DNA from 2 places in the Streptomyces sp. NPDC051738 genome. Region 2 is predicted to be linked to the other one. Evidence: riboswitches for the same ligand, from Rfam matches in the RefSeq annotation. Region 2 holds a riboswitch; the other holds the start of a gene.
What was found. Region 2 has a riboswitch for glycine ahead of gcvT (glycine cleavage system aminomethyltransferase GcvT). Riboswitches for the same ligand answer to the same signal wherever they lie in the genome.
Positions count from the first base shown of each region.

Region 1 (15,578 bases), on a different contig from region 2:
CGATCTACGGCAGCGACGGGGTGCTCGACGATGCCGGCATCGCGATTCCGGACGAGCAGGAGGACGAGGTGGAGAAGTTCCGCGAGTTCCTCGACCAGATCTCGCCCGAGGACTTCGGCACCAGCAGTCAGTGAGGCGGCGTGGGCTGTCTGCGGCTCGTGGTCCGTGAACGGGTGGCCCGCAGTCGGTTGCGGCTCAAATGCCGGCATTTGCCTGCGGCGAGTGAGAGCGTCCCGCGGCCTCGTTCGAGCGCATTCGGCTAGCCTTTCCCCGCGGTGGGGTGCGGGAAACCACTCCTAGGGTGATTATCACTCGGCGTGCCGAGTGTGGCGATCGTTGACGCACCCCTGGTGACTGCCTACCGTCGAGAAGGCAGGTCAAGGACGGAGGTCGGCGTGAGAAGCAGCGGCGACGGTGCGGGTGGGGGCGCTTCCGGGCCCAGTCTCGGGGCGAGGACGAGCGGACCGTACCCGCTTCAGGGCAGCGCGACCGATCACGCTCCGCAGCGACCGACGGCCGTGCCGAGCAGCGGCGGAGGGGCGGCGTCCATGGAGTCCGAGGAGATCGGCTACCGCGGTCCGACGGCGTGTGCGGCCGCCGGTATCACCTACCGGCAGCTCGACTACTGGGCGCGCACCGGCCTGGTCGAGCCGAGCGTGCGGCCCGCGTACGGGTCGGGGACACAGCGGCTGTACAGCTTCCGGGACGTCGTCGTCCTGAAGATCGTCAAGCGGTTCCTCGACACCGGTGTGTCGCTGCAGAACATCCGGACCGCCGTGCAGCATCTGCGGGAGCGGGGCTTTCGTGATCTGGAGCGCATGACGCTGATGAGCGACGGTGCGACGGTGTACGAGTGCACCTCGCCGGACGAGGTTCATGCGCTGCTCCAGGGTGGGCAGGGGATCTTCGGGATCGCCGTGGGTGTGGTGTGGCGGGACGTCGAGAGTGCCTTGTCGCAGTTGCACGGGGAGCGCATCGACACCGGGGAGACGTTGGTCGGGCACAACCCCGCCGATGAGCTGGCTCGGCGGCGTAATCGGGCTGTCTGAGCAGTCTGAGTGGCCGTCGCAGCGCGGTCGTAGCGGGGCATTGTCAGTGGCGTGAGGCAGCATCGGAGATGTGAGAAACGCGCCCACGATCCTGCATCTCGACATGGATGCCTTCTACGCCTCGGTGGAGCAGGCATCCAAGCCGAGCCTGCGCGGGAAGGCCGTGATCGTCGGTGGGATCGGGCCGCGTGGAGTCGTTGCCACCGCGTCCTATGAGGCTCGGGTCTTCGGGGTGCACTCGGCGATGCCCACGGCCCAGGCGCGTCGGCTGGCGCCGAATGCCGCGTATCTCGTCCCGCGCTTCGCGGTCTACCGGGAGATCAGCGAGCTGGTGATGGGACTGCTGGGGGAGCTGTCGCCGCTGGTGGAGCCGCTGAGCCTGGACGAGGCGTTCGTGGACCTGGACGCCGGGGGAGTGGCCTGGGACGAGCGGTCGGCGCGGCTGGTGGGGACGAAGCTGCGCGGCGACATACGGGCGGTCACGGGGCTTGCGGGGTCGGTGGGGCTGGCCGGGTCCAAGATGCTGGCGAAGATCGCCTCGGAGCAGGCCAAGCCCGATGGGCTGGTGCTGATCGAGCCCGGGACCGAGAGGGCGCTGCTCGGGCCGATGTCCGTGCGGACGTTGCCGGGGGTGGGGCCGGCGACGGGGGACCATCTGCGGCGGGCCGGGATCCACACGGTCGACGAGATCGCCGAGGCGGGGGAGGACGAGCTCGTACGGCTGCTGGGCAACGCCCATGGTCGTGCCCTGTATGCCATGGCGCTGGCGCATGACGATCGGCCTGTGGTGGCGGAGCGGGAGGCCAAGTCGGTCTCCGTCGAGGACACGTATGACGTGGACATCCATGATCGGGTCCGGGTCGGGCTTGAGGTGCAGCGGCTGGCCGACCGTTGTGTGCGGCGGTTGCGGGGGGCCGGGTTGTCCGGGCGGACGATCGTGCTGAAGGTGCGGCGGTACGACTTCTCCACCCTGACGCGGTCCGAGACGTTGCGGGGGCCTACGGATGATCCGGCGGTGGTGCGGGAGGCTGCGGCGCGGTTGCTGGATGCCGTGGACACGACGGGGGGTGTGCGGCTGCTGGGGGTCGGGGTGAGTGGGTTGGCCGACTACACGCAGGAGGATCTGTTCGCGCAGGCGGCGGGGGAGCGGGTGGAGCTCGCCGAGGAGGAGGGGGATCAGGGGGAGCCTGCGGAGGAGCGGGAAGTCGTGCCTGTTGAGCGGCGGTGGGTTGCCGGGCATGACGTGCGGCACGTCGAGTATGGGCATGGGTGGGTACAGGGGAGTGGGCTAGGGCGGGTGACTGTGCGGTTCGAGACGCCTGGGTCGGAGCCGGGGCGGGTGCGGACGTTTCGGGTGGACGATCCGGGGTTGGAGTCGGCCGAGCCGTTGCCGCTGGTGGCGCGAAGACCTGGGGGTTCGGGAACGGGGGGCGGGGAGGGGGACTCGGGGGTGGCGTCTGCGGTTCCGGGCGGCTAGGGGGCGGGTTGGCTGGGGGTGTGGGGTGGCGGAGGGCCTGGGGAGCTTGGCTGCCGAGCCGGGCCGGGGTTGTGGTTGCGCTGGAGGTGGGGACGCTCGTCCGCGCTTGCGTGGTGCCGCCTGCGCCCACCCGTGCCGCCCCAGCGGCACGACTGCCCGCAGGCTGGGTGGGTTCCGTGCCAGCGGCATGGCTGTCCGCAGGCTGGGTGGCGGGGACCCGGGGGCTGTGCGTGCTTGGGTGGGTTCCGCCCTGGCGGTGTGGCTGCCCGCAGGTTGGGTGGGTTCCGTCCTGGCGGCGTGGCTGTCCGCGGGCTGGGTGGGCTTGGGTCCCGTGGGCTGTGCGGGGCAGGCCGGTGGCTGGGGTGGGTGTGGCCTCAGGTGCGTGAGGAAGGGCTTAGGAACTGCAGCGGGTCGTTGGGGATGGAGCGCGTTGTAGGAGGGTGAGATAGGCATGCCGTAAGAGCGGCTGTGGGGAGGGAACGGAGTGTCGTGGGGGTGGGGCACGTGTGTCGTGGGCGCTGTTGTGGAGTGAGCAGGCGTGCCGCCGCAGGCGCTGTTATGGGGTGGGGCTGGAGTGCCGTGATGGTGGTTGTGGGGTGAGGTAGGCGTTTGGTGGGGGCTGCTGTGGGGTGAAGCAGACGTTTCGTCGGGGCTGATGTGGGGTGGGTCAGGTGTCCTCTGTGCCTGCCAGCTTGCCGAAGTCTCGGTCTGGGATGGGGGGCGGAGGTGCCACGTTCAGGCCGTAGTGGTGGTAGAGCTGGAGTTCCTGTTCGGGGGAGAGGTGGCGGCCTACGCCGAAGTCGGGGGCGTCCTTGATCAGGGCTCGGTCGAAGGGGACGTGGAGGGTGCCCTCTACGAGTTCGCTGGGCTCCAGGGGGACGAAGGCGTCCCGGGAGAACAGGCCGGTGCGTATCGCCGCCCATTCCGGCACTCCGGTCGCGTCGTCGAGGTAGACCTCGTCGATGGTGCCGATCTTGGTGCCGTCACGGTCGAAGGCCTTGCGGCCGATCAGATTGCGCGGATCGATGTCGGTCTGCACGGGCCCTCCACTTGGTCGCAACTCATCCGTAAGCACTACGAAAGGGCACATTGGTGAGTGCGGCCACTCGAAGGTTCGTGCGTTGACCTCGCTGGTAGTCTTGCTAGCGGCTGCTGACCCCGTGCGGGAGAGTCCTCCGGACACCATCGGAGGCGCCGAAGGAGCAAATCCTCCCCGGAATCTCTCAGGCACACGTACCGCACGGACGAGGTCACTCTGGAAAGCAGGGCGGGTGTCGATGGCCTCCGCTCTCACCGACGGTGAAAGCCGGGAGCCCTCGGGTGGCCCGGTGAAGCTCTCAGGTTGAGATGACAGAGGGGGAGGCCGTCCGGGTACCCGTGCCGTGGTGCCCCTCGAAGGTCGTGTCAGACCAGGAGGCCTCCGCAATGACCGCCCATCGCATTCCGCTCTCCGAGCTCGAGCAGGGTATTCCCTTCGAGCAGCGTCACATCGGTCCCGATCATGAGGCTCGGGCCAAGATGCTTGCCCATGTCGGGTACGGCTCGCTGGACGAGCTCACCGCCGCCGCGGTGCCGGATGTGATCAAGAACGCCGACTCCCTCGATCTGCCGGGGGCGCGTACCGAGGCCGAGGTGCTGGCCGAGCTGCGGTCGCTCGCCGACCGCAATCAGGTGCTGGACTCGATGATCGGGCTCGGGTACTACGGGACGTTCACTCCGCCGGTCATTCTGCGGAATGTCATGGAGAATCCCGCCTGGTACACCGCCTATACGCCGTACCAGCCCGAGATCTCGCAGGGGCGGCTCGAAGCCCTGCTGAACTTCCAGACCATGGTCGCCGATCTCACCGGGCTGCCGACGTCAGGCGCCTCGCTGCTCGACGAGGGCACGGCGGCCGCCGAGGCCATGGCCCTGTCCCGGCGCATGGGAAAGAACAAGAAGGGTCTGTTCCTGATCGACGCGGACGTCCTTCCGCAGACCATCGCCGTGATCGAGACCCGCGCCGAGCCGACGGGTGTGGAGGTCGTGGTCGCCGACCTCAGCGAGGGAATCCCCGCCGAGATCGCCAGGCGTGAGATCAACGGCGTGCTCCTCCAGTACCCGGGCGCCTCCGGTGTCGTACGGGACATCAAGCCCGTCATCGAGCAGGCTCACGAGCTCGGTGCCCTCGTCTCCGTCGCCGCCGACCTGCTCGCGCTCACCCTGCTGAAGTCCCCTGGTGAGCTCGGGGCGGACATCGCGATCGGGACGACGCAGCGGTTCGGTGTGCCGATGGGCTTCGGTGGGCCGCACGCCGGCTACATGGCCGTGCACGAGAAGTTCGCGCGCAGCCTGCCCGGTCGGCTCGTGGGCGTGTCCGTGGACGCCGACGGGAACAAGGCGTACCGGCTGGCCCTGCAGACGCGTGAGCAGCACATTCGCCGGGAGAAGGCGACCAGCAACATCTGTACCGCTCAGGTGCTGCTCGCCGTGATGGCCGGGATGTATGCCGTCTACCACGGGCCCGAGGGGCTGAAGGGCATCGCTCTGCGGACCCATCGGTATGCCGCCGTCCTCGCCGCGGGGCTCGCGGCGGGTGGGGTCGAGGTGGTGCATGGCGCCTACTTCGACACGCTGACCGTGCGGGTGCCCGCGAAGGCCGCCGAGGTCGTCGCCGCCGCCCGGCAGAACGGCGTCAACCTGCGTCTCGTCGATGCCGACCAGGTGTCCATCGCCTGCGACGAGACCACCACGCGGGCCCAACTGGGCGCCGTATGGACGGCGTTCGGGGTCGAGGGGGACATCGAGGCGCTGGACGCGGCGGCCGAGGACGGTCTTCAGGGTGGGCTGCTGCGCGGGGACGAGTACCTCACGCACCCCGTCTTCCACCAGAACCGCTCCGAGACGGCCATGCTGCGCTACCTGCGCCGGCTCGCCGACCGTGACTACGCGCTCGACCGCGGCATGATCCCGCTGGGCTCCTGCACGATGAAGCTCAACGCGACGACCGAGATGGAACCGGTCACCTGGCCGGAGTTCGGGCAGCTGCACCCCTTCGCGCCCGCCGAGCAGGCGCAGGGCTATCTGACGCTCATCCGCGAGCTGGAGGAACGTCTCGCCGAGGTCACCGGCTACGACAACGTGTCGCTCCAGCCCAACGCCGGGTCGCAGGGCGAGCTGGCCGGGCTGCTCGCCGTACGCGGGTACCACCGGGCCAACGGGGACGAGCAGCGGACCGTGTGTCTGATTCCGTCGTCCGCGCATGGGACCAATGCCGCCAGTGCCGTCATGGCCGGCATGAAGGTCGTCGTCGTGAAGACCGCCGAGGACGGCGAGATCGACGTCGAGGACCTGCGGGCGAAGATCGAGCAGTACCGCGACGAGCTGTCGGTGCTGATGATCACGTACCCGTCGACGCACGGTGTGTTCGAGGAGCATGTCGCCGACATCTGCGCGCAGGTGCACGACGCGGGCGGGCAGGTGTACGTCGACGGCGCCAACCTCAACGCCCTTGTGGGGCTTGCCAAGCCGGGGCACTTCGGCGGTGACGTGTCCCACCTGAACCTGCACAAGACGTTCTGCATTCCGCACGGTGGCGGCGGTCCGGGCGTCGGGCCCGTCGCCGTGCGGGCGCACCTGGCGCCGTATCTGCCGAACCACCCGCTGCAGCCCGCCGCCGGGCCCGAGACGGGAGTCGGGCCGATCTCGGCCGCGCCCTGGGGCTCCGCCGGGATCCTGCCGATCTCGTGGGCGTACGTCCGGCTCATGGGCGGCGAGGGACTCAAGCGGGCCACGCAGGTGGCGGTGCTGTCCGCCAACTACGTCGCCAAACGGCTGGAGCCGCACTACCCGGTGCTCTACAACGGGCCGGGCGGGCTGGTCGCGCACGAGTGCATCATCGATCTGCGGCCGCTGACCAAGGCGACCGGGGTGAGCGTCGACGACGTGGCCAAGCGGCTCATCGACTACGGCTTCCACGCGCCGACGATGTCGTTCCCGGTGGCCGGGACGCTGATGATCGAGCCGACCGAGTCCGAGGACCTGGCCGAACTCGACCGGTTCTGCGAGGCGATGATCGCCATCCGCGCGGAGATCGAGAAGGTCGGGTCGGGCGAGTGGCCCGCCGACGACAACCCGCTGCGCAACGCCCCGCACACCGCGGGCGCGCTGGGCGGGGAGTGGGAGCACGCGTACGGCCGTGACGAGGCCGTGTTCCCGGCCGGGGTGTCGGCCACCGAGAAGTACTGGCCGCCGGTGCGCCGGATCGACCAGGCCTTCGGTGACCGGAACCTGGTCTGCTCCTGCCCGCCGCTGGATGCGTACGAGGACTGACGTTCACGGGTTCGTACCCGTACCGACGCAGCTGAACTTAGGGCTCCGCCCCGGCCGTCCATGGCCGGGGCGGAGCCCTTGTGCGTCACGTCGTCGTCAGTGCGACCTCCGTCGCCTTGACCAGCGCGACCACGGGGACGCCGGGGGACAGGGCGAGGTCGGTGGTGGCGTCCTTGGTGATGGCCGCGGTCAGGTCGGCGCCGTCCACGGCGATCTTGACCGAGGCCATCGCGCCGCCCGTGGCGAGGCCGGTGATCGTGCCGGGGAGCTGGTTGCGGATGGACAGGCCCTTGACCGGGGCGGTGGCGAGGGAGATCTCCGTGGCCTTCACGAGGGCGTTCACGGCGGTGCCCGCGGTCAGGCCGAGGTCCTCGACGGCCTCCAGGGTGACCGCCGCGGTGAGGTCCTGGCCGCCGGCGAGGCGGACCTTGACCGTTGCCATGACCTCGCCGGGGGTGATGGCGGTGACGGTGCCGGGGAGCTGATTGCGGATGCTCAGGCTCATGGGGGACGCCTCGCAGACGGTAGGGGCTTGTGGCGGCTTGGGCTAGCGATTCCTACCGTAGTGCCCGCTGTTGTCCGGTTACGTGCGGTCGATGTGGACGTTCGTCGACTTCACGCGGGCGGTGGCCTCCATGCCCACCTCCAGGCCCAGCTCCTCGACCGCCTCGCGGGTGAGGAGGGAGACCAGCCGGTGCGGGCCGGCCTGGATCTCGACCTGGGCCGCCACGTCGCCGAGTTTGATCGCGGTGACGATGCCGGGGAAGGCGTTGCGGACGGACGTGTACGACGTCTCCTCCTCGCCACTGCCGGACTTGGCGAGTTCGACCGAGAACGCGGCGAGGTCCGTGCCGTCGATGAGGCGCCGTCCGGCCTCGTCGCGGTGGGTGGCCACCCGGCCCGCGTCCGCCCAGCGGCGGGCGGTGTCGGGGCTCACGCCCAGCAGTCGCGCCGCCTGGCCGATCGTGTAGGAGTGCATGCCGGTCACGATAGGGGGCATCGCTGGGAACCCTGGGCAGGGGGTTGGCCGTTGGGTATAACGCGATATGGCGTTAGTGGGGTCGATGGCGTGTGATCGGGGTGAGGGTATGTCGGCTGAGCCGTCGCGGACGGGGCTGCGGGCTTCGGACGTGGACCGGGACCGCGTGGTGGACGTGCTGAACGCCGCGGCGGGTGACGGCCGGCTGAGCATGGAGGAGCTGGACGAGCGGGTGACCGCCGCCCTTTCCGCCCGCACCTTGGGTGAGTTGGCCGCGCTGAGGGCGGATCTGTCGCCGGTGCCGGGCGGAGTCGAGGCCAAGGATGTCGTCCGTATCGAGCAGCAGGGCGGCTCGTTCGTGCGGGGTGAGGGGTGGGTGGTGCCGCGGCGGCTGGAGATCAAGTCGTCCTGGGGTGACGTGACCCTCGACTTCACGCACGCGGTGATAGCCGACGGGACCTTGCGCATCGACCTCGACATGCAGGGCGGCACCTTGAGGCTGGTCACCCGGCCTGGCGTCGTGGTGGACACCGACTCCTTGGCCGTCGAATACGCCAAGATCAAGGCGCGTCCTGCCGGTGACGCCGGTGTGCCGGTCGTGCTGCGGGTCGAGATCGCGGGGCGGAAGGCGTACGGGCGGGTCGTGGTGGGGCCCGCTCGGCGTACGCCGTTCAGCAGATCTCGGGCGGCGTGGGTGTTGGGCTGAGTGGATCTCGGATGCCTTGGATCTCGGACGGCGTGAGTCTCGGGCTCAGTGGGTCCCGGGCGCCGTGAGTATCGGGCTCAGCAGATCCCCGATGCCCTGCTCGACGGGCTCAGTAGATCCCCGACTCCCGGAGCACCGCCCGAGCCGTCGCGTCGTCGATCTGGTGCCGCAGCTTCTCCAGTACGTCCGTGCCTTCCCGTAGCGTCCCGCGCTCCCGCGAGCGGCGTATCCCGTTGTCGAGCTCGTGCCACAGCAGCGGGTTGGCGATCAGGGTGCGAGGGTCGAGTTCCAGGCGGCGGCCGTCGGTGTCGCGCAGGATCAGGTGTGCGGAGAGATCGCCGTACTGCCGTAGGGCCACCAGGGCGTCCGTCCGTACCCGCTGCCGTCGTACGAGCCCCTGGACCGCCAGCCATCCCGGGCCGGCGGTGACGCGTTGAGGGAGCAGGATCGTGAAGAGCGCGGCCGTCATCGCCAGCCAGAGCAGGGTGCGGGAGGGTGTCAGGGTGTCCGCGTCCCAGTCGACCAACAGGGTCATGGCGAAGAAGGTCAGGGTGCAGCCCATGGCGAACCGCACGCTGCCTGGCCAGTGGCGGTCGCCGGTCGGGGCCGGACGCGGTCGTCTGCCATGCACACGATCGACGGTAGGTGGCCGGGGCGCCCGAGTGACCGCCCGTGACGGTGTTCTGACGCCTTACGAGTCATCGTTGACGCGATCCTGATGGCCGCAGGCGTTTCAGCCGGTGTGCACCCGTGGTCGCCGGGCCGGCTCGGGCTCGGCCTCGCGCAGCACCTCGCGGGTGACCGGGGCGACCTCGCCCTGGCCGAAGAGGAAGAAGCGCAGGAAGTTGGTGAAGGGGTTGCCCTCGGTCCACTCGAAGTACATGTGCGGGATGCAACCGGTCGTGTCACGGACGTGCAGGAGCAGCGCGGCCAGGGCGTTGGGGATGGAGGCGGACTCCAGAGTGAGGACGCGGTAGCGGTTGTGCATGACCTCGCCGCGTACCGTCAGGCCCGCCTCGAACTCCGACGGGTCGGTGACCGTCACCTCGACGAAGACGAAGTCCTCCTGGCCCGGGATGTCGTTGTCGGTGCGGATCTGCTCGACCTTGTCGCGGTACTCGGCCTTGTCCCGACGGTCCGGCTCGTTGGCGATGAACCGGATCTTGCGGCTGGCTATGTCCCGGACGAAACGTTCCGCCATGGGGTCGAGCGTCACGCTGGTCACGCGGAGCTCGAAGGCGCGCAGCAGCCGCGAGAGGAGGGAGATGAGGATGATGCCCGCGATGAAGCAGGCGCCGATCTTCACACCGTCGGGGCGCTCGATGACGTTCACGACGGTCGTGTAGAGGAACACCGCCGAGATGACCGCGAAGCCGATGAACCACTTGCGCTGGCCGGCCTCGCGGGCGGCGATGGTCACGGCGATCGCGGCGGAGCTGATCAGGACCAGCACGCCCGTGGCGTAGGCGCCGCCCTGGGCGTCGACATCGGCGTCGAAGATCCAGGTCACCAGGAAGGCGACCAGCGTGAAGACGATGACCATGGGGCGCACCGCGCGCGCCCAGTGCGGGGCCATGCCGTAGCGGGGCAGATAGCGCGGCATCAGGTTGAGCAGGCCGGCCATGGCGGAGGCGCCGGCGAACCACAGGATGGCGATTGTCGAGGCGTCGTAGACCGTGCCGAAGACGTTGCCGAGGTACTCGTGGGCGAGGAACGCGAGTGCGCGGCCGTTGGCCTCGCCGCCCGACTCGAACTCCTTCTCCGGGATCAGCAGGGTGGTGATGAAGCTCGTCGCGATCAGGAAGCAGCTCATGATCAGGGCGGCGGTGGTGAGGAGCTTCTTGGTGTCCCGGATGCGGCCCTTGGGGTCCTCCTCGGTCTCGCCCGGGTCGCCCTTGACGTGGGGCATCACGGCGACGCCGGTCTCGAAGCCGGAGAGGCCGAGCGCGAGCTTGGGGAAGACGATGAGGGCGACGCCGATCATGACGAAGACGTTGCCGTGCTCGGCGGTGAGGGCGTTGGACCAGTCGGTGACCACGTGTCCCTCGGTGGCGACGTGGTACAGGCCGACGGCCACGACGACCGCGTTCAGCGCGAGATAGCCCGCGACCAGGGCGACGGCGACGCCGATCGCCTCCAGGAAGCCCTTGAGGAACACGGCGCCCAGCAGTGCCACCAGGATCAGGGTGATCACCAACTGCTTGTCGTGCAGGGCGCTTTCCAGGTGCGGGTTCTCGACCAGGTGGGTCGAGGCGTCCGCCGCCGACAGGGTGATGGTGATCAGGAAGTCCGTGGCCGCGAAGCCGAGCAGCGTCAGGACGAAGAGCTTGCCCTTCCAGAACGTCAGGAGTCGCTCCAGCATCGCGATCGAGCCCTGGCCGTGCGGGCTCTCCTCGGCCACCCGCCGGTACACGGGCAGGGCGCCGGCCAGGGTGACGATCACCAGCACGATGGTGGCGATGGGGGACAGCAGGCCGGCCGCGAGGGCCGCGATGCCCGGCTGGTAACCGAGGGTCGAGAAGTAGTCGACGCCGGTGAGGCACATGACGCGGTACCAGGGCTGGCCCTTGTGCTCCAGCTTGGACTCGGTCGGCTCCGCCTGGCGGCCATGGCCCTTGCCCATGTCGGACAGGCCCTCCAGCATCCAGGCGCGCAGGCGACTGGGCGGAGGGTGTTCGGTCGTGGCCATCGGCGTGCTCCTGATGTGCGGACGCCACCATGTGCGGTTGCGGGACGGCGTCGGATTCCGGCCATCACGCGGACGGCGGCACCAGCGTATGCGGAGAGTGACGCCCGGGCCCACGGATGATCGGCAGGGCGGCGTCAAGCTTCCGTTAAGACTGGCTCTGTCCGCGGTGGGCGTGCATCAAGAGTTCAGCTCACGGACTCGTAGGGCGGGGGTTGGGCTGTATGTGGGGGTGCCAGGGGGTGGAGTGGGGGCGGACACGCAGCGTCAGGGCTCATGCGCTGGCCCCGGCCCCGGCCCCGCACGCTGGCGCACGGACGTCGGCGGTGGGACGGCGGCACGGTCCCGTGAGGTCACTGACGCCCGTGGCCTTCTCGGCGGCCGATAGGGAATCCAGTCGCGCTCCGTGCCCGGACGGCCCTGCTCAGCAAGGTATTTGTGGGACTCATACGGCCTGGTGGTGTGTCGCGTCAATCCGCGTCAAACCGGCCTGAGCGCACGTCAGAAGCACGTCAACGGAGGCCGTTCATGGCTGGATCGCGACCACGACCGAGGTGACGCCGGAGGTGTGGGCCGCCTCCGCGAGAACGTAGGCCGCGTACGGCGTCACCAGCGCGATCACCGTCTCCAGGACCGGGTCCTCGGTGCGCCGCCGGATCAGCGCGACCACGGCCGCGACCGCCGCGCCGATGACCGTGCCGCCGCCCGCGAGGACGGCGAACTCCGAGCCCGCCGCACTCCAGTCGGCGGCCGCCGACGCCACGGCCACACCTACGGCGACACGGAACAGCACCAGCGAGGTCGCGTCGTTGAACAGGCTCTCCGCCTGCACCAGGACCTGCACCTTGGGCGGCAGTGCCAGCCGACGGCCCAGTGCTGTGACCGCCACGGGGTCGGTGCTGGCCAGGACCGCACCGAACACCAGGGCCAGCTGCCAGGACAGCGGCGTGATCGCCGACGCGACCGCGCCGACCGCCGCCGCCGACGCCAGCACCAGGCCCACCGCGAGGACGCCGACGGGCTTCCACACCAGCCGCAGCTCACGCCAGGAGAGTTCCTCCGCACTCGCGTACAGCAGCGGCGGCAGAACGACGAGGCCGATGACCTCCGGGCTGATCTCGATCTGCGGGGTGCCCGGCAGCAGCGCCACGGTCAGCCCGGCGACCACGAGGAGAGGGGGCGGGTATCCGCGGCGGCGTGCGAAGGTCGCCACCAACGTGGTCAGTACCACGAGTGCGGGAACCGTACCCACGCCGCGCATGCCGACTTCCCCCTGGGGGCCCTGAGCGAAGCCACCATGGCTTCGAGCCGACCAGACTTCCCGGCACACCGCCTTCACCTATCGGCCCTTGCCTTGTCAAGACAGTGTCAACGTCCACGTGAGAGGCGCCAGGGATGCGTCAAGATGTCTGCCCGGGGGCTCGCGGAGCGGTTCGCTGAGACCTGATGAACGAAGTACCGCGCGGACGGCTGAAGGTCTACCTCGGGGCGGCCCCGGGGGTGGGCAAGACGTACCGCATGCTCGATGAGGGGCGGCGTCGCGCCGGCCGCGGGGCCGATGTGGTGGTGGCGTTCGCCGAATGCCACGGGCGGCCACGGACCGAGGCCATGCTCGACGGTCTGGAGGTCGTGCCACGGCTCCCGTGCGGCTACCGGGGCGGCCGGTTCGAGGAGATGGACCTCGCCGCGGTGCTCGACCGCCGGCCGCGGGTTGCGATCGTCGACGAGTTCGCCCACAGCAACATCCCCGGCAGCGGACGTCACCCCAAGCGGTGGCAGGACATCGAGGAACTGCTGGCCGCGGGCATCGATGTCATCACGGCCGTCAACGTCCAGCACCTGGAGTCCCTCAAGGACGTGGTCGAGAAGATCACCAGGGTGCCCCAGCACGAGACGATGCCCGACGAGGTCGTACGCCGCGCCCAGCAGGTCGAGCTCGTCGACATCCCGCCCGAGGGGCTGCGGCGTCGCATGGCGCACGGCAACATCTACGCGCCGGAGAAGATCGACGCGGCCCTCGCCAACTACTTCCGGCCCGGCAATCTGACCGCGCTGCGGCAGTTGGCGCTGCTGTGGGTGGCCGACCGGGTCGACGAGGCCCTCAACACCTACCGCGCCGAGCACGCGATCGGCGGGGTGTGGGAGACCCGGGAGCGGGTCGTGGTCGCGCTGACCGGCGGCCCGGAGGGCGACACGATCATCCGGCGGGCCGCCCGCATCGCCGCCCGGTCGGCCGGCGGGGACCTGCTCGCCGTGCACGTGACCCGCAGCGACGGCCTGACAGCGGGTGCCTCGCACGCCTCGCTCGCCCGTCAGCGCCGGCTCGTGGAGGACCTCGGCGGCAGCTACCACTCGGTCGTCGGCGACGACGTTGCGACCACGCTCGTGGAGTTCGCCCGCGCCGAGAACGCCACCCAGCTCGTCCTCGGCGCCAGTCGGCGCGGGCGCCTGGAACGGTTCGTGACGGGCCTCGGGACGGGGGAGAGCGTCGTCGCGCTCTCGGGCGACATCGACGTCCATCGGGTCACCCACGAACGGGCCGGCCGCGGCACCCTGTTGCCGTCCCGCCGCCGTACGCTCTCCACGTCCCGGCTGATCGCGGGACCGGTCGCCGGACTCGTGTTGCCGGTGCTGCTCACCCTCGTCCTCGCGCAGTTGCGCGGCACCCTGAACCTGACCAGCGAGGCGTTGCTGTTCCTGCTCGCGGTGGTGGGCGTGGCCCGCATAGGCGGTGTGGCGTCCGCGGTGGTCGCCTCCGTCACCGCGTCCCTGCTGCTCAACTACTGGTTCATCCCGCCCATCGGTGCCTTCACGCTCGACGATCCGAACGCCCTGATCGCGCTGGCGGTGTTCGCCGTGGTCGCCGCCACCGTCGCCGTGGTCGTCGACCGCTCCCTGCGCCTGTCCCGCAGAGCCGCCCGGGCCACCGCCGAGGCGGAGACCATGTCCTCCCTCGCGGGCAGCATCGTGCGCGGCGGCCAGACGATCCCGGCCCTGCTGGAACGAGCCGGGGAGACCTTCGGCATGGAGTCGGCCGAACTGGTCGACGAGCCGCCCGACACCGCGGGAGTGACCGCGGTACCGGCGGGCCCGGGTGCCTACCTCGCGCTCCACGGGCGCGACCTGTCCCCGTCCGAGCGGCGTGTGCTGGCCGCCTTCGCCGCGCACGTGGGGTCCGCCGTGGAGCGGGCCCGGCTCGCCGAGGCCGCCGCCGAGGTCGAGCCGGTGAAGGCCGCCGACCGTATGCGTACGGCACTGCTGCGCGCCGTCGGCCACGACCTGCGCACGCCGCTCGCCGCGGGCTGGGCCGCAGTGACGTCACTGCGCAGCCGGGACGTCGAGTTCTCCGCCGAGGACCGGGACGAACTCCTCGCCACCGCCGACGAGTCCATGGCCAAGCTGAACCGTCTGGTGGAGAACCTCCTCGATCTCAGCCGGCTGGAGGCGGGCGTGCTGAAGCTGAACCTGCGGCCCACCGCGCTGGAGGAGGTCCTGCCGGCCGCGCTGGTGGACATCCCTGGCGTCGAGGTCGGGGATGTGGAGGATCTGCCGTCGGTGCTCGTCGATCCGCCGCTGCTGGAACGGGTGATCGCCAACCTGGTCGCCAACGCGGCCCGGCACAGTCCGCCGGGAACCAAAGTGCTGGTCACCGCAAGTGCGTTGGCGGGGTGGGCCGAACTCCGGGTCGTCGACCGGGGGCCGGGGCTTCCGGTGACGGGGCGGGAGCGGATTTTCGAGCCGTTTCAGCGGCTGGGGGACACTGACAACACGGCCGGGCTGGGGCTGGGGCTCGCCTTGGCGCGGGGGCTGACCGAGGCGATGAGCGGAACGGTGCTTCCGGAGGACACGCCGGGGGGTGGGCTGACGATGGTTGTTTCGTTGCCGCTGGTGGGGGATGCGGTGGGGGTGGGATCGCCGTAGGGGTGTCTGTGGCGCGGCGGGTGCGGGTTCGTTGCGGCTGGTCGCGCAGTTCCCCGCGCCCCTGAGGGTGTTGTCGTGCTCGGCGTGCTTCCGGACTCTCCTGTGCCCCTGAGGGCGTGGTCGTGCCCGGTGTGCGTCCGGACCATCCCGCGTGGCTGAGGGCGTGGTCGTGCGCGGTGTCAGTCCAGGCCGGAGGCCTTGAAAACCGTCGCCCGACGGGAGGCCAGCCAGCCTGCGCCGGCCGAGACCCGCGCCGGGCAGAGCACCACGAACAGCAGGACCGCCAGCGTGAACCACAGCGCGGCGCGGGCGTCGACGAGGGTGTCGGCGCCCCAGTCGATCAGGAACAGCAGACACAGCAGGACGGCCGCGCAGCGGAACGAGTCGAGCAGATCGCGTGCCCAGCGGCGGTCGGTCGCCGTCTCCTCCAGGGGCCTGGCCGGTTCTCC
Region 1 covers NZ_JBITCM010000032.1:7,770-23,347, forward strand. Annotated here, with positions in the region: gene ACIA8X_RS43600 (bifunctional nuclease family protein) at 1-134, shown strand, start outside; gene ACIA8X_RS43605 (MerR family transcriptional regulator) at 396-1,049, shown strand; gene ACIA8X_RS43610 (DNA polymerase IV) at 1,120-2,526, shown strand; gene ACIA8X_RS43615 (PRC-barrel domain-containing protein) at 3,194-3,565, opposite strand; glycine riboswitch at 3,680-3,775, shown strand; gene gcvP (aminomethyl-transferring glycine dehydrogenase) at 3,952-6,837, shown strand; gene ACIA8X_RS43625 (molybdopterin-binding protein) at 6,923-7,342, opposite strand; gene ACIA8X_RS43630 (molybdopterin-binding protein) at 7,421-7,816, opposite strand; gene ACIA8X_RS43635 (DUF1707 domain-containing protein) at 7,926-8,522, shown strand; gene ACIA8X_RS43640 (hypothetical protein) at 8,632-9,153, opposite strand; gene ACIA8X_RS43645 (amino acid transporter) at 9,256-11,211, opposite strand; partial or broken gene ACIA8X_RS43650 (cation:proton antiporter) at 11,747-12,469, opposite strand; gene ACIA8X_RS43655 (ATP-binding protein) at 12,655-15,129, shown strand; gene ACIA8X_RS43660 (hypothetical protein) at 15,309-15,578, opposite strand, start outside.
Region 1: another riboswitch for glycine. It lies ahead of gcvP (aminomethyl-transferring glycine dehydrogenase); the one in region 2 lies ahead of gcvT (glycine cleavage system aminomethyltransferase GcvT).

Region 2 (15,578 bases):
AGGACATGAGTCTCACTGGGACCCCGTTCCTCTACACGCTGATCGCGCTGTGCGTCGCCGCCGTCGCGCTGCCGCTCATCCTCTGGTCGCGGGTGCGCGGACCCAAGGTCGTGCGGGCCGCCGCCAGACTGCTGATGGTGCTGTTCGCCCAGGGCACGGCGGTCGCCCTGGTCTTCACCATGGTCAACAACTCCAACCAGCTGTACGACAACTGGGGCGACCTGCTCGGCACCAGCGACCATGTGCAGGAGGCGGCCGATCTCGGCGCGAGCGGCACCGGTGGGATCGTGCTGGAGAAGCTGCCCAAGGTCCGGCAGGCCTTCCAGCATGCCAAGGGGCCGGGCATGCGCGCGGACGGCGGGGTGCTGGTGACGCAGCTCAAGGGCCGGGTGTCGGGAGTGCACGCCGAGGTCCACGTCTGGCTGCCGCCGCAGTACGACGACCCCGCCTACCGCAATCACCGGTTCCCGGTCGTCGAGGTGCTGCCGGGCTATCCGGGCTCGTCGAAGGCCTGGTACGGGACGATGGACGCGCCCGAGCAGCTGGCACCGCTGATGCGCGGCGGGCAGATCGCGCCGTTCATCATCGTCTCGCCGCGCACCACGCTGCTGCCCGGCAAGGACACCGGCTGTGCCAACATCCCCGGCAAGGTGAACGCCGACAGCTGGCTCAGCGTCGACGTGCCGAAGATGGTCATGGACAATTTCCGCGCCCAGGCCGCGCCGGACGGCTGGGCGGTCGCCGGGTACTCGGCGGGTGCGCACTGCGCGGCCAAGCTGGCCGTCGCCCACCCCGACCGCTACCGGGCCGCGGTCAGCATGTCGGGGTACAACGACCCCGTCGCCGTACCCCAGTCGCTCGCCGGCAAGTCCCCCGCCCTGCGGGCGGCGAACAACCCGTATGCGCTGCTCAGGGGCTACCGTGTCCCGCCGCGCGTCGCGCTCTACCTGTCCGGCCAGCCGGGGGACGGGTACGAGGCGGCCATGGCCCTCAAGCGGGCCGCGAAGGCGCCGACCACCGTGGACGTGGTGTTCATACCGAGCAGTGCGGGCGGCCACACCATGGCGCTGTGGAAGCCGCAGGTCGTGCCCGCGTTCCGTTGGCTGACCCAGGTGATGGAGCCCCGGCACCAGGCCGGTTCGACGCCGGGGACTACTCCTCTCGTACCGTCGACCGCCGGTTCCAGGCACGCGGAGCTCGCCAGTGGTAGCGCATCGCCAGCAGACGCAGCACGAAGGCAGTGACGGCCGCGAGTGTGCTGGTGAACGGGGTGAGGACGTCGTAGTGGATGCACAGGACGGTCATCGTGGCGCCGACGATCGCCGGCACCGCGTACAGGTCGCGGTCCCAGCGCAGCAGTGACGGCACCTCGTTGGCCAGGACGTCGCGCAGCACACCGCCGCCCACGGCGGTCGCGAGGCCCAGGGCGACGGAGGATGTGAGGTTGAGGCCGTAGGCGTACGCCTTCGTCGTCCCGGCGACGCAGAACAGGCCGAGGCCCGCCGCGTCGAAGACGTTCACGCCGGCCTGGATGCGCTCCACGTGCGGGTGCAGGAAGAAGACGAGGAGCGCGGCGAGCAGTGGGGTGAGGAAGTACCCCAGATCCGTGAACGCGGCCGGTGGTACGGCGCCGATGATCACGTCCCGGAACAGCCCGCCGCCCAGGGCGGTGACCTCGGCGAGGACGGCGATGCCGAAGACGTCGAAGTTCTTGCGGACGGCCAGCAGGGCGCCGGAGATCGCGAAGACGAAGATGCCGATCAGGTCGAGCGTGTGCTGGACGGACGGGCTGAACAGTTGCTGAAGCACCCGCACATTCTCGCTCAGCGCAAGGCCCCCGCCTTGCAAAGGAAGGCGGGGGCCAGGGCTGGGCTACTTCTTTTCGTCCGGAGTGTCCGCGGAGGACTCCGCAGAAGCCTCGGCGTCGGGGGCCTCGTCAGAAGCCTCGTCCGCCGGTGCCTCCTCGGAAGCCGCAGCCGCCGGTGCCTCCTTGGAAACCTGAGCGTCAGCGGTCTGCTCCGCCGGCACCAGCTCCGCGGCCTCCTTGGCCACGGTCAGCAGCACCGTGTCCTGCGGCTGCTGGTCCTCGAAGTTCTCCGGGTGGTGGCAGGCCACCCGCTGGCCGGGCCTCAGCTCCAGCAGCGGCGGCTCCGTCGTCCGGCAGACCTCGGTCGCCTTCCAGCACCGGGTGTGGAAGCGGCAGCCGCTCGGCGGGGCGATCGGCGAGGGCACGTCGCCGCGCAGCAGGATGCGCTCGCTCTTGGCGCCCCGGCGCTTGGGGTCCGGCACCGGCACGGCCGACATCAGGGCCTTGGTGTACGGGTGCATCGGCGCCTCGTACAGCGAGGTGCGGTCGGCGAGTTCGACGATCTTGCCGAGGTACATCACCGCGATGCGGTCCGAGACGTGCCGGACGACCGAGAGGTCGTGGGCGATGATCACGTACGTCAGGCCGAGCTCCTCCTGGAGGTCGTCCATCAGGTTCACGACCTGGGCCTGGATCGACACGTCCAGCGCGGACACCGGCTCGTCCGCCACGACCAGCTTCGGCTTCAGGGCGAGCGCCCGGGCGATGCCGATGCGCTGGCGCTGACCGCCGGAGAACTCGTGCGGGTAGCGGTTGTAGTGCTCGGGGCTGAGACCCACCAGCTCCAGGAGCCGTTGGACCTCCTTCTTCACCCCGCCCTCGGGCTCTACGCCCTGGAGCCGGAACGGCGCCGAGACGATACCGCCGATGGTGTGCCGCGGGTTCAGGGAGCCGTACGGGTCCTGGAAGATCATCTGGATGTCCCGCCGCAGCGGACGCATCCCGGCCGTGTTCAGCCGCGTGATGTCCTGGCCCTCGAAGTGGATCGAGCCGCCCGTCGGGTCCTGGAGCCGCGTGATGACCCGGCCCATGGTCGACTTGCCGCAGCCGGACTCGCCGACCACGCCGAGGGTCTCGCCCTTGCGCACCTCGAAGTCGATGCCGTCGACCGCCTTGACCGCGCCGACCTGGCGCTGCAGCACGCCCTTGCGGATCGGGAAGTGCTTCTGCAGGCCCTCGACCTTGAGCAGCACCTCACGCTCGTCGGGAGCGGAGCCCTGGGCGGGCACGGTGGCCACGCCCGCTTTCTCCTCGTCCGATTTCTTCGTCTCACTCACAGCTTCGGCGCAATCTCTTCGGTCCAGATCCGCGTACGGTCCTCCTGCGGGAGGTGGCAGGCGGAGAAGTGCCCGCTGCCGACCGGCTGGAGCTCCGGGCGCACGGTACGGGTGACATCGCCCTTGGGGATGTCCGCGTACGGGCAGCGGGGGTGGAAGGCGCAGCCCGAGGGGACGTTGATGAGGCTCGGCGGCTGCCCCTTGACGGGGATGAGCCGTTCGGAGGTCTCGCGGTCGATGCGCGGCATCGAGCCGAGCAGGCCCCAGGTGTACGGGTGCTGCGGCCGCTCGAAGACGTCGTCGACGGAGCCGCGCTCCACGCACCGGCCGCCGTACATCACCAGGACGTCGTCGGCGATCTCGGCGACCACACCGAGGTCGTGGGTGATGAGGACGACCGCGGAGCCGAACTCCTTCTGCAGGTCCCGGATGAGATCGAGGATCTGCGCCTGCACGGTCACGTCGAGGGCGGTCGTCGGCTCGTCCGCGATGAGCAGTTCGGGGTTGTTGACGAGAGCCATGGCGATCATCGCGCGCTGGCGCATACCGCCGGAGAACTCGTGCGGGTAGTTGTCGACGCGCTTGTCGGGCTCGGGGATGCCGACCCGGTCGAGCATCTCGACGGCCCGCTTGCGTGCGGTCTTCTTGTTGACGTCGTGGTGGACCCGGTACGCCTCCACGATCTGGTTGCCGATCGTGTAGTACGGGTGCATCGCGGACAGCGGGTCCTGGAAGATCATCGCCATCTCGCGGCCCCGCAGCCGGCGTACCTCGTCCGGGTCGGCGGAGACCAGCTCCTTGCCGTCGAGCCAGATCTCGCCGGACATCTGCACGTTCTTGCCGCGCGCGCCGAGCCGGTGCAGCCCCATGATCGCCAGCGAGGTGACGGACTTGCCCGAGCCCGACTCGCCCACGATGCAGAGGGTCTTGCCCTTGTCCACCTGGAAGGTGAGCCCGTCGACGGACTTGACCAGGCCGTCGTCGGTGGGGAAGTGCACCTTGAGGTCTCGGACCGCGAGGAAGGCGTCGGGCGCGTTCGAGGGTGAGCTCGTGGGCTCGCCCACTGCGGCGCCGGTCTTGGAGAGTTCGGTCACGAGAGCCTCACGCGCGGGTCGGCGGCGGCGTAGAGCAGGTCCACCAGGAGATTTGCGATCACTACGAAGAAGGCGGCGAGCAGGGTGACGCCGAGGATCGGGGGCAGGTCGTTGTCGGTGATGCCCTGCACCGCGTACTGGCCGATGCCGGGCAGCGAGAACACGGTCTCGGTGATCACCGCGCCTCCGAGCAGCAGGCCCAGGTCCATACCGAAGACGGTGATGATCGGGGTCAGCGCGGCCCGCAGCCCGTGCCGGGCCACGACGTTGCGCTCGCGCAGGCCCTTGGCGCGGGCCGTGCGGATGAAGTCCTCGTTCATCGTCTCCAGCATGCCCGAGCGGGTGAGCCGCGCGTAGATGGCGGAGTACAGCAGGGCGAGTGAACACCAGGCCGGGAAGAGCGTGTTGGCCCACTGGGCCGGGTTCTCGGTGAACGGTACGTAGGTGCGGCCGAAGATCGGCCACTGGAAGGTGAAGAGCAGCAGCGCCAGGTTGCCCGTGAAGAACATGGGCAGCGAGACACCGGCGAGCGCGACGCCCATGAACGCGCGGTCGAAGAAGCTGCGCGGCTTGAGCGCGGAGATCACGCCGATCAGCACACCGGACACCAGCCACAGCACGGCGGCGCCGCCGGCCAGCGAGATGGTCACCGGAAGGCGGGAGGTGAGCTGCGGCCAGACCTCGACGTGGTTCTTGAAGGAGTAGCCGAAGCACGGCGCGTTGCAGTGCGTCGTGGTGGGGCCCAGGTCGTAGGTGGCGCCGGCCACGATCCCCTTGATGAAGTGCCAGTACTGGACGTACAGGGGCTGGTCCAGACCGAGGTTCTGCTTGACCGCGGCGATGTCGGCCTTCGTCGGGCTCTTTCCGATGTACTGCTGCGCGAGCTGGTCGGCGGTCTGGCCGGCCATCCGTGGCAGCAGGAAGAAGATCGCGAAGGTGACCGCGGTGACGACCAACAGCAGGATCACTGCCGCGAGCGTCCGACGGAGGATGTACGAGATCACGGGGACCGGCGCTGGTGCCCGCGGGCCGCTGAGCCCGCGGGCACCAATGCCTTCACCTGCCTTCCGGGGCTACTTCTTGGTCGTGCCGATGTTGAGGTAGTCGTACTGACCGCTGAAGGCCGCCGTGGACACCAGGTTGGTGAAGTTGGCGGGGCGGTACAGCAGGACCTTGAAGTAGGTCAGCGGGACGATCGCCGCCTGGTCCATCGCGCGCTGGTCGATCTGGGCGTACAGGCTGTTGCGCTCGGCCTCGTCCTCGGTGGCGATGGCCTTCTCCAACGTCTCGTTGATCTCCTTGTCGTTGATGTACGAGAGGTTGGTGTTGCCCGAGGCACCGATCGCGTCACCGTGCAGGATCTGCTGGAGGAAGCCGTAGCCGGACGGCCAGTCGGCACCCCACTGCATCATGTGCAGACCGATGTTCTGCTTCTTGTCGAACTCCGGCACACCCGCGTAGTCGGTGAAGTACTTGCCCGACGGGTACTGCTTCAGGCTGGCGTTGATGCCGACCTTCTTCAGCGAGGCGATGATCGCGGTGGCCGCGTCGATCTCCTGCGGGCGGTCGCTGCGCGCCGAGATGTTGGTGGTGATGGTCGACTTGCCGCAGGCCTTCAGCTGCTCCTTGGCCTTGGCCGCGTCGCCCTTGTTGCCGTCGGTCGCGTAGACGTCCGCCTTCTTGTAGCCCGGGATGTCCGGCGGAAGGACGGTGGTGGCGATGTCACCGCGGATCGGGCCGCCCTCGGCGGTCTGCACGGAGACCTTGTCGATGGCGTACTGGACGGCCTTGCGGCACTCGACCTTGTCGAACGGCGCGACCTGGTTGTTGATCGCCATGTAGACCAGGCGGCCACCGTAGGTGTTGTCCGTGTTGGCCTTCAGGGAGGCGTCGTTGACGACCTTCGCCTGCGTCGCGGCCTGGACACCGGTACCACCGAGGTCGATCGCCGTGCCGGCCTGGACGTCCTGGTCGATCGTCTCGGCGTTGACCTTGAGCTTGACGACGATCTTGTCCGGGTACTGCTTGCGCAGCGGGTCCGTCTTCGCGTCCCAGTTCTTGTTGCGGACGAGGACGGCCTGCTTGCCCTCCTCGTAGCTCTCGAACTGGTACGAGCCCGAGGACACGATGCTCTTGATGTAGTCGATGCCCTTGTCCTTGGCCTGGGGCACCGGCGCGGTCTGCGGCGTCGCGACCAGGTAGTCGAACTCCTGGAAGGCGCGGTTCAGCTTGAAGACGACCGTGGTGTCGTCCGGCGTCTCGATGGACTTCAGGCCCTCGGCGCTCTTGTCCTTGTAGGGGCCCTTGTACTTGTCGCCGCCCTCGAGGAACTGCTGGAAGTAGTTCGGGCCGAGGGAGAGCACGTCACGCGCGAAGTTGGAGCGCTCGACGGCGTACTTGACGTCCTTCGAGGTGATCGGCGTGCCGTCCTGGTACTTCAGGCCCGAACGCAGCTTGTACGTCCAGGTCTTGCCGCCGTCGCTCGGCACGCCCGCGCTCGCGGCGAGGTCCGGGACCAGCTCGTTGCCGGCCTCGCCGGCGGCGGGCTTGAAGGTCATCAGCGGGCGGGCGTACAGCCGGCTGAGGTTGTACATGTACGCGTAGTACGTGTTGCCGGGGTCGAAGGAGTCCGGCACGTCCGAGAGTTCGTACGTGACCGTCCCACCCTTCTGGGTGGAGGCGTTGACGACACCCTTGGTCGCTGCGTTGGCCCCAGCCGACTTGTTTCCGTTGTTGTCCGAGTTGTCATCGGCCTTGCTGCAAGCCGAAAGCAGCAAGCTCGCACTGCCGATGGCCGCGATCGCGGCCAGCGCTGACCTTCGCATGATGGTCTGCTTCCCCTCCATTGTTGGAAAACCTGTTGGACTCTCTCCGCGGCCGCAGGTCAGCGGCTGCGCGGGTCGAGAGCGTCACGGAGACCGTCACCGAGCAGATTGAACGCCAGCACGGTCACGAAGATGGCCAGACCAGGCACGATCATGAACTGGGGGTCGACCTGGTAGTAGTCGACCGCCTGGTTGATCATGCCGCCCCAGGACGCCTGCGGGGGCTGGATGCCGACGCCGAGGAAGCTGAGGGACGCCTCGAAGAGGATGTTGGTCGGGATGAGCAGCGTCGAGTAGACGATGATCGGGCCCACCAGGTTCGGCAGCAGCTCCCGGAAGAGGATGTACGGCCCCTTGGCCCCCATCCCCCGGGAGGCGTCGACGAACTCCCGCTCGCGCAGGGCCAGCGTCTGACCCCGCACGATGCGGCCCAGATAAGGCCAGTTGAAGAAGCCGATGACGAAGATCAGCACGCTGATGTGCAGCGGCAGGCCTTCCAGCCCGAAGGCACCGCCCTGCAGGGTGGCGGAGATGGCGATCGCGAACAGCAGGAGAGGGAACGCCAGGAAGGTGTCCATCAGCCGGCTGATGATCGTGTCGACCCGTCCGCCGTAGTAGCCGGCCACGACACCGAGGACGGCGCCGATCGTGTTGGACAGGATCGTGGCGCCGAAGGCGACGACCAGCGAGACCCAGGAGCCCTCCAGGATGCGGGTGGCGATGTCCCGGCCGAACTTCGGCTCCACACCGAGCGGGTGGTCCCAGCTCATGCCGCCGAAGTCACCCTTGGGCAGCGAGGTGTTGGGGTCGATCAGATCCTGGTTGAGGGCGTTGGGGTCCAGGCCGAACATCGCCTGGATGGGGCGGGAGAGGATCGCGAGCAGGATCAGCAGGATCACGACGACCCCGCCGGCGACGGCGACCTTGTCCTTCTTGAAACGGGACCAGGCGATCTGCCCCAGGGAACGACCCTCGATCTGCCCCTTGTCGGCGCCGACGAGTACAGCCTCCGGCTGCACCTCGGCCTGCGCCCCAGTGGTCTCGATCGGTGCGGCCACAGTGACCTGACCCCTCTCGCCGGCGGTAACCGGCCTACACCTGCCGCGGATTACGGCTTTGTCGACTTTCACCCGATCGCGGGATCGACCGATCCCGCGTCTGACTGGGGAGTCTTCAACGTCGCCGCGATCACCCGCCAGGCCTGGCGAAGAAAGTATGCGCAACCGTGATGCAGCACGAGGGTTTCCGTTATCCGAACACCAGATAGTGCCTCCCGGACGGGAGGCAGTTGGGACACAGTGGCCAAATCGCAGACATTCGCGACTATTCGCCGCTATCTACGCGCGAAGAAATGTGGACGTCACGCAGAGACCGCAGCAACGCGCAGGGCACGGGTACGGGTACGGCTCACCCATGACCGGGGAGGCCGTCAGCCGGCCCGTCAGTACGGAGACGGGCCCGGGTAGCCGTACCCGGCCGCCGGGGCCTGGGCCGGGGCGGCCGCGTGGGCCTCACGGTCGTAGAAGGGGCGGGCACTTGCCCGCATCCACATCGCGACCGGATCGCACTCGTCGGACATCGCCACCGTCGAGACGGGCAGCCCGTCCGGGACCGCGCCGATCGACTGCGACATCATCGAGCGCACAGAGTCCACGGCGGGCGGGCTGGTGTCGTACACGTCGAGCCCGATGGCGAGATACGGCGCGCCGAGCGCCGGCTGCACCCAGGCGCGGCGCAGCGAGCGGACGGCCGGGGTGCGGTGGGCGTTCTGTGCGAGCAGGGCGTAGAACTGCGGGATCTCGATGCCGGGCTCCGACAGCCGCAGCGGGCCGGCGGGCTGGCGGTCCAGGCCCGTGGCGATGCGGCGCAGGTCGAGCCAGGGGATGCCGACGCCGCCGCCGGGGGCGTGCGGGTTCAGCCACAGGCCGAAGTGGTCCGGGTAGAGGGTGCGGGCCACGTCGACGCCGTCGACCACCTCGTACGAGCGGTTCCAGCCGCTGGCCGACAGCTCCTGGGCGGAGGTGACGCACGGGGCGTAGCCGTAGCCGTCGACCCCCATGTTTCCGTACTGGGCGTCCGGGGAGCCGGACTGGCCGTGCCACAGGAGCATCCAGACCTGGCCGGTGGACGGGGTCGCGAGCGCGCGCAGGAGGGCCTCGTAGGCGTCGTAGCGCCCGGGCGTCACCTGGCGCAGCATGTGCTCGACGCTGCCGCTGAGGCTCGCGCTCACCTCTGGTACCGCCCCTTCTATGTGTTGCCCCGCATTGAGTGACAGCTTAGGCGCCCAGTAGCTCGGGGCTTGTTCCGCGTGCGCGAGTGCGGGTGCAATTGTGGCTGGTCGCGCCCACGCGGCGGAGCCGCACATGTATACAGCCCCGCGCCCCTTTCAGGGGCGCTGCCCCCCTAGGGACGCTAAAAGTCCCGCTGATAGAAGGGGCGGACCTTCTGGCGCATCCACTCGATCACCGGGTCCTGGGCCACGTCCAGCAGGACCAGGTTGACCGGCCACGGGAGCGGGGTTCGGCCCAGGGTGCGGGCGAGGGCGTCCATGGGGGCGGCGCGCAAGTCGCCCTCCCAGTGGGTGAGTTCGACGCCTATGAACATCACCGGGGCGGCCGTCTCGATGGCGGCCAGGCAGCGGCGGGCTGTCGCGACCACGCCGGTCTGCGCGAACTCGGCCGAGGCGGCGGCGAGGAAGTCGATCGGGTCCTCCTGCCAGTCGGGCTCGTAGAGCTTGACGCGACCGCCGGAGGTGAGGCCGTCCAGCGGGGTGCGCCCCTGGCGGCAGAGCTCGGCGACCGCCGTCGGGGGCAGGGGGACGCCGACCACGCCGTCGGGGTTCACGGCGATGCCCACCTGCGGGGGCAGGCCGCGGGCGAACTCGACGGCGGGGGCGATGGTGTACGCCATGTGGGAGCCGGCGACCTGGCGGAACTGCTCCTCGGAGCTGAAGACCGGGACGTACACCTGTCCCTCGATCTGCACGGTGGGCAGGTCCAGCGGGCCGCTGTGCGGGCCGCCGCCGTTGGGCAGGGGCACCCAGACGAAGCTGCGGCCCAGCACCTCGATGATCCGTCCGCCCGCCGACGGCAGGCCGAGGGAGGCCGAGAGCACCTCCTCCAGCTCGTTGCCGGGCCAGCCGCCGTGCGGGTGGAGGTGCGGGTGTGCCGGGAAGTCCGCGGGGAGATCCGCTGGGAAGTCCATCTGAATGACCGCCTGCTGTGAACCACGTCTGTGGCTCAGAAGGCTATCCGGTGTCCGGCCCGAGCAGGTCTACGGCCGCTCAGCCCGTGAACCCGATCCGGCGCAGGACGTCCGCCGCCGAGCGGTCGACCAGCACCGCCGAGCCGCACCCCTGGGGCAGGTCACCCTTCTCCACCGAGCGCAGCAGCCGGGCGGCGGCACTGCGGTGGCGCAGGAAGGCATACCGGGAGACACCGCGACCGCGCTCGCGCTGGCCCTCCAGGGCCGTGTGCGGGGTGACGTCGAGCAGGAGCAGGTGCAGGGCGCCGCCCCGGCGGCGGGCCGCGCGGGCCAGCCAGCCGCGCACCCAGGCCTGCGTACCGCAGTCGTGCACGACGACGCCCGCGCCGGAGCGCAGGGCGCGGCGCAGTCCGGCGTAGTGCGCGAGGCGGACCAGGGGGCGGTAGACGGCGTAGGGGAGGAAGCCGGGCATGAGGGCTTCCCAGCGGTCCCGGGTGTCCTGGGAGTCGATACGGACGCCCTGCACGGTCCGCTTCATCAGCGTGGACTTGCCGCTGCCGGGCAGACCGGTGACCACCACGAGGTCCTGGGGGCCGAAGAGCAGGGCGTGCGGGCTGCGGCCGGAGCGCTCGCGCAGATCGCGGACCACGGGCGCGGGGCACGTGGCGCGGGCTTCGACAACGGGGGCAGCGGGCTGCTTGGGCAGCGCGAGGCCCGAGGTCGTGGCGTACGCCGTGGTGCGGTTCACCGTCATCGTCCTCCTCCGGGGGTCAGGAGTCCCTATCCCCACTGAGCGTAAAGAGAAGGTAATGGATGATCTCTCGCATTTTCGTTCGCTTCCTGCCACAAGCTGGTTACAGACTCGGCCTGCCGAAGACGGGCCCGCCGTGCAATGATGTGCCCGCCAACTGCATACCGGCCGCTTGAATCCGCGCGGGAGAGTCCCCAGCAGTCCACCGCTGGGGCGCCGAAGGAGCAAGTCCCTCCCTTGAATCTCTCAGGCCCCGTTACCGCGCGGGCGAGGCACATCTGAAAAGCGGGCCGCTGGTTCCAGTGGCCCCACCCAAGGTGCAAGCCGTGTCCTCCAGGGATCACGGCGAACCTCTCAGGTTCCGATGACAGATGGGGAGGAACGACCTCGCCCTTGATGTCTTGCCCTGGGAGACGACCGACCGATGAGCAGCACAGGAGAACTCCGTCACACCGCGCTCGATGCCCTGCATCGCTCGCTCGGCGCGACGATGACCGACTTCGCCGGCTGGGACATGCCGCTTCGCTACGGCTCCGAGCGCGACGAGCACCTTGCCGTACGCACCAAGGCCGGCCTGTTCGACCTCTCGCACATGGGCGAGATCACGGTGACGGGACCCCAGGCGGCCGAGCTGCTGAACCACGCCCTCGTCGGCAACATCGCCTCCGTCGGTGTCGGCCGCGCCCGCTACACCATGATCTGCCGGGCCGACGGCGGCATCCTCGACGACCTGATCGTCTACCGGCTCGCCGAGACCGAGTACATGATCGTCGCCAACGCCTCCAACGCCCAGGTCGTGCTGGACGCGCTGACCGAGCGCGCCGCCGGCTTCGACGCCGAGGTCCGTGACGACCGGGACGCCTACGCGCTGCTCGCCGTCCAGGGCCCCGAGTCGCCCGGCATCCTGAAGTCCCTCACCGACGCCGACCTCGACGGTCTGAAGTACTACGCCGGCCTGCCCGGCACCGTCGCCGGCGTCCCCGCCCTCATCGCGCGCACCGGCTACACCGGCGAGGACGGCTTCGAGCTGTTCGTGAAGCCGGAGCACGCCGTCGAGCTGTGGCAGGCGCTGACCAAGGCGGGCGAGGGCGTCGGCCTGGTCCCCTGCGGCCTGTCCTGCCGGGACACGCTGCGCCTCGAGGCGGGCATGCCGCTGTACGGCCACGAGCTGTCGACCTCCCTCACCCCCTTCGACGCCGGGCTCGGCCGGGTGGTGAAGTTCGAGAAGGAGGGCGACTTCGTCGGGCGCGCGGCGCTCGCCGAGGCCGCCGACCGCGCCTCGCAGAACCCGCCGCGCGTCCTGGTCGGCCTGGTCGCCGAAGGGCGTCGCGTCCCGCGGGCCGGGTACCCGGTCGTCGCCGGCGGCGAGGTCATCGGCGAGGTCACCTCCGGTGCGCCCTCCCCCACGCTGGGCAAGCCCATCGCGATGGCCTACGTCGACGCGGCGCACTCGGCGCCGGGCACGGCCGGGGTCGGCGTGGACATCCGCGGCAGTCATGAGCCGTACGAGGTCGTGGCGCTGCCGTTCTACAAGCGCCAGAAGTAACAGTGGATGCGGCGGATCCAGCGCCGAAAAGTACACACTGACAGCGGCGACCGCGTGACCCTGCGCACATTTCCGCTGCTCACGCACGTTTCCAGCAGTCCCCCATTCATCACCACTCCCGCGCGTACAGGAGAATTCAGGCCATGAGCAACCCCCAGCAGCTGCGCTACAGCAAGGAGCACGAGTGGCTGTCGACCGCCGAGGACGGCGTCTCGACGGTCGGCATCACCGAGTTCGCGGCGAACGCGCTCGGCGATGTCGTCTACGCCCAGCTCCCCGAGGTCGGCACGACCGTGACCGCGGGTGACACCTGCGGCGAGCTGGAGTCGACCAAGTCGGTGTCCGACCTGTACTCCCCGGTCACCGGCGAGGTCACCGAGATCAACGAGGACGTGGTGAACGACCCGGCCCTGGTGAACTCCGCGCCCTTCGAGGGCGGCTGGCTGTTCAAGGTACGCATCACGGAGGAGCCGGCCGACCTGCTCTCCGCCGACGAGTACGTCGCCCACACCGCCGGCTGAGGAGTCGTAGCCCCTTATGTCTGACAAGTCGCTTCTGAACACGCCCCTGCATGAGCTCGACCCGGCGATCGCCGCCGCGCTCGACGCCGAGCTGGAGCGCCAGCAGTCCACTCTCGAGATGATCGCCTCCGAGAACTTCGCGCCGGTCGCGGTCATGGAGGCGCAGGGCTCGGTCGCCACGAACAAGTACGCCGAGGGCTACCCGGGCCGCCGTTACTACGGCGGCTGCGAGCACGTCGACGTAGCCGAGCAGATCGCCATCGACCGGGTCAAGGAGCTGTTCGGCGCCGAGTACGCCAACGTCCAGCCCCACTCCGGCGCCTCCGCGAACCAGGCCGCCCTGTTCGCCCTCGCCCAGCCCGGCGACACCATCCTGGGCCTGGACCTCGCCCACGGCGGCCACCTCACCCACGGCATGCGGCTGAACTTCTCCGGCAAGCAGTTCAACGTGGTCGCCTACCACGTCGACACCGCCACCGGCCTGGTCGACATGGCCGAACTGGAGAAGCTCGCCAAGGAACACCGGCCCAAGGTGATCATCGCCGGCTGGTCCGCCTACCCGCGCCAGCTCGACTTCGCCGAGTTCCGCCGCATCGCCGACGAGGTCGACGCCTACCTGTGGGTCGACATGGCGCACTTCGCCGGACTGGTCGCGGCCGGGCTGCACCCCAACCCGGTCGAGCACGCGGACGTGGTCACCTCCACCACCCACAAGACCCTCGGCGGCCCGCGCGGCGGCATCATCCTCGCCAAGCAGGCCTTCGCGAAGAAGCTGAACTCGTCCGTCTTCCCCGGCTTCCAGGGTGGTCCGCTGGAGCATGTGATCGCGGCGAAGGCGGTCTCCTTCAAGGTCGCCGCCAGCGAGGAGTTCAAGGAGCGCCAGCACCGCACGGTCGAGGGCGCCCGGATCCTCGCCGAGCGCCTGACGGCCGCCGATGCCCGCGAGGCCGGCGTGAACGTGCTGTCCGGCGGCACGGACGTGCACTTGATCCTGGTCGACCTGCGCGAGTCCGAGCTGGACGGGCAGCAGGCCGAGGACCGCCTCCACGAGGTCGGCATCACGGTCAACCGCAACGCGGTCCCGAACGACCCGCGCCCGCCGATGGTGACGTCGGGCCTGCGCATCGGCACCCCGGCCCTGGCCACCCGCGGCTTCACCGCCGATGACTTCACCGAGGTCGCCGACGTCATCGCCGAGACGCTGAAGCCGGCCTACGACGCGCACGCGCTCAAGGCCCGGGTCAAGGCGCTCGCGGACAAGCACCCGCTGTACCCCGGTCTGAACAAGTAGTTCCTTTTTGTGGGGTGTCCCGCACACTGGTCAGTGAGCGGGCGGGGCACCCCGCAGAAACTTTCTGCACCACCCCGTATTGAGGAGTCCCCGTGGCCATCTCGGTCTTCGACCTGTTCTCGGTCGGCATCGGTCCGTCGAGTTCCCACACGGTCGGCCCGATGCGAGCGGCTCGTATGTTCGCCCGTCGACTGCGGGGCGAGGACCTGGTGCCCTCCGTCGCGTCGGTACGGTCCGAGCTGTACGGCTCGCTCGGCGCGACCGGTCATGGCCATGGCACGCCCAAGGCGGTGCTGCTGGGTCTGGAGGGCGCTTCGCCGCGGACGGTGGACGTGGAGACGGCGGACGAGCGGGTCGAGGCGATCAAGTCGTCGGGCCGGCTCCGGCTGCTCGGCGAGCACGAGATCGCGTTCTCCTTCGACGACGACATGGTCCTGCACCGTCGTAAGGCACTCCCCTACCACGCGAACGGCATGACGCTGTGGGCGTACGACGCCTCCGGTAGGGAGCTGCTGTCGAAGACGTACTACTCGGTGGGCGGCGGCTTCGTCGTCGACGAGGAGGCGGTCGGCGCGGATCGCATCAAGCTCGACGACACGGTGCTGAAGTATCCCTTCCGCACCGGCGACGAGCTGCTGCGTCTGACGAAGGAGACCGGCCTGTCGATCTCCTCGCTGATGCTGGAGAACGAGCGGGCCTGGCGCACCGAGGGGGAGATCCGCGCGGGCCTGCTGGAGATATGGCGGGTCATGCGGGAGTGCGTGTCGCGGGGGATGTCGCGGGAGGGCATCCTGCCCGGCGGCCTCAAGGTCCGCCGCCGTGCCGCGGTCTCCGCCCGCCAACTCCGCGCGGAGGGCGACCCGTTGGCCCACGCGATGGAGTGGATCACGCTCTACGCGATGGCCGTGAACGAGGAGAACGCCGCCGGCGGTCGGGTCGTCACCGCCCCCACGAACGGCGCGGCGGGCATCATCCCCGCCGTCCTGCACTACTACATCAACTTCGTGCCGGGCGCCGACGAGGACGGCGTGGTCCGCTTCCTGCTCGCCGCCGGCGCCATCGGCATGCTCTTCAAGGAGAACGCCTCCATCTCCGGCGCCGAGGTCGGCTGCCAGGGCGAGGTCGGCTCCGCCTGCTCCATGGCCGCCGGCGCGCTGGCCGAGGTCCTCGGCGGCAGTCCCGAACAGGTCGAGAACGCCGCC
Region 2 covers NZ_JBITCM010000008.1:57,231-72,808, reverse strand. Annotated here, with positions in the region: gene ACIA8X_RS20105 (alpha/beta hydrolase) at 6-1,244, shown strand; gene ACIA8X_RS20100 (trimeric intracellular cation channel family protein) at 1,153-1,809, opposite strand; gene ACIA8X_RS20095 (ABC transporter ATP-binding protein) at 1,873-3,105, opposite strand; gene ACIA8X_RS20090 (ABC transporter ATP-binding protein) at 3,141-4,238, opposite strand; gene ACIA8X_RS20085 (ABC transporter permease) at 4,235-5,242, opposite strand; gene ACIA8X_RS20080 (ABC transporter substrate-binding protein) at 5,312-7,084, opposite strand; gene ACIA8X_RS20075 (ABC transporter permease) at 7,123-8,121, opposite strand; gene ACIA8X_RS20070 (enhanced serine sensitivity protein SseB C-terminal domain-containing protein) at 8,505-9,260, opposite strand; gene ACIA8X_RS20065 (enhanced serine sensitivity protein SseB) at 9,476-10,267, opposite strand; gene ACIA8X_RS20060 (AAA family ATPase) at 10,347-11,021, opposite strand; glycine riboswitch at 11,192-11,290, shown strand; gene gcvT (glycine cleavage system aminomethyltransferase GcvT) at 11,443-12,564, shown strand; gene gcvH (glycine cleavage system protein GcvH) at 12,708-13,085, shown strand; gene glyA (serine hydroxymethyltransferase) at 13,102-14,376, shown strand; gene ACIA8X_RS20040 (L-serine ammonia-lyase) at 14,469-15,578, shown strand, end outside.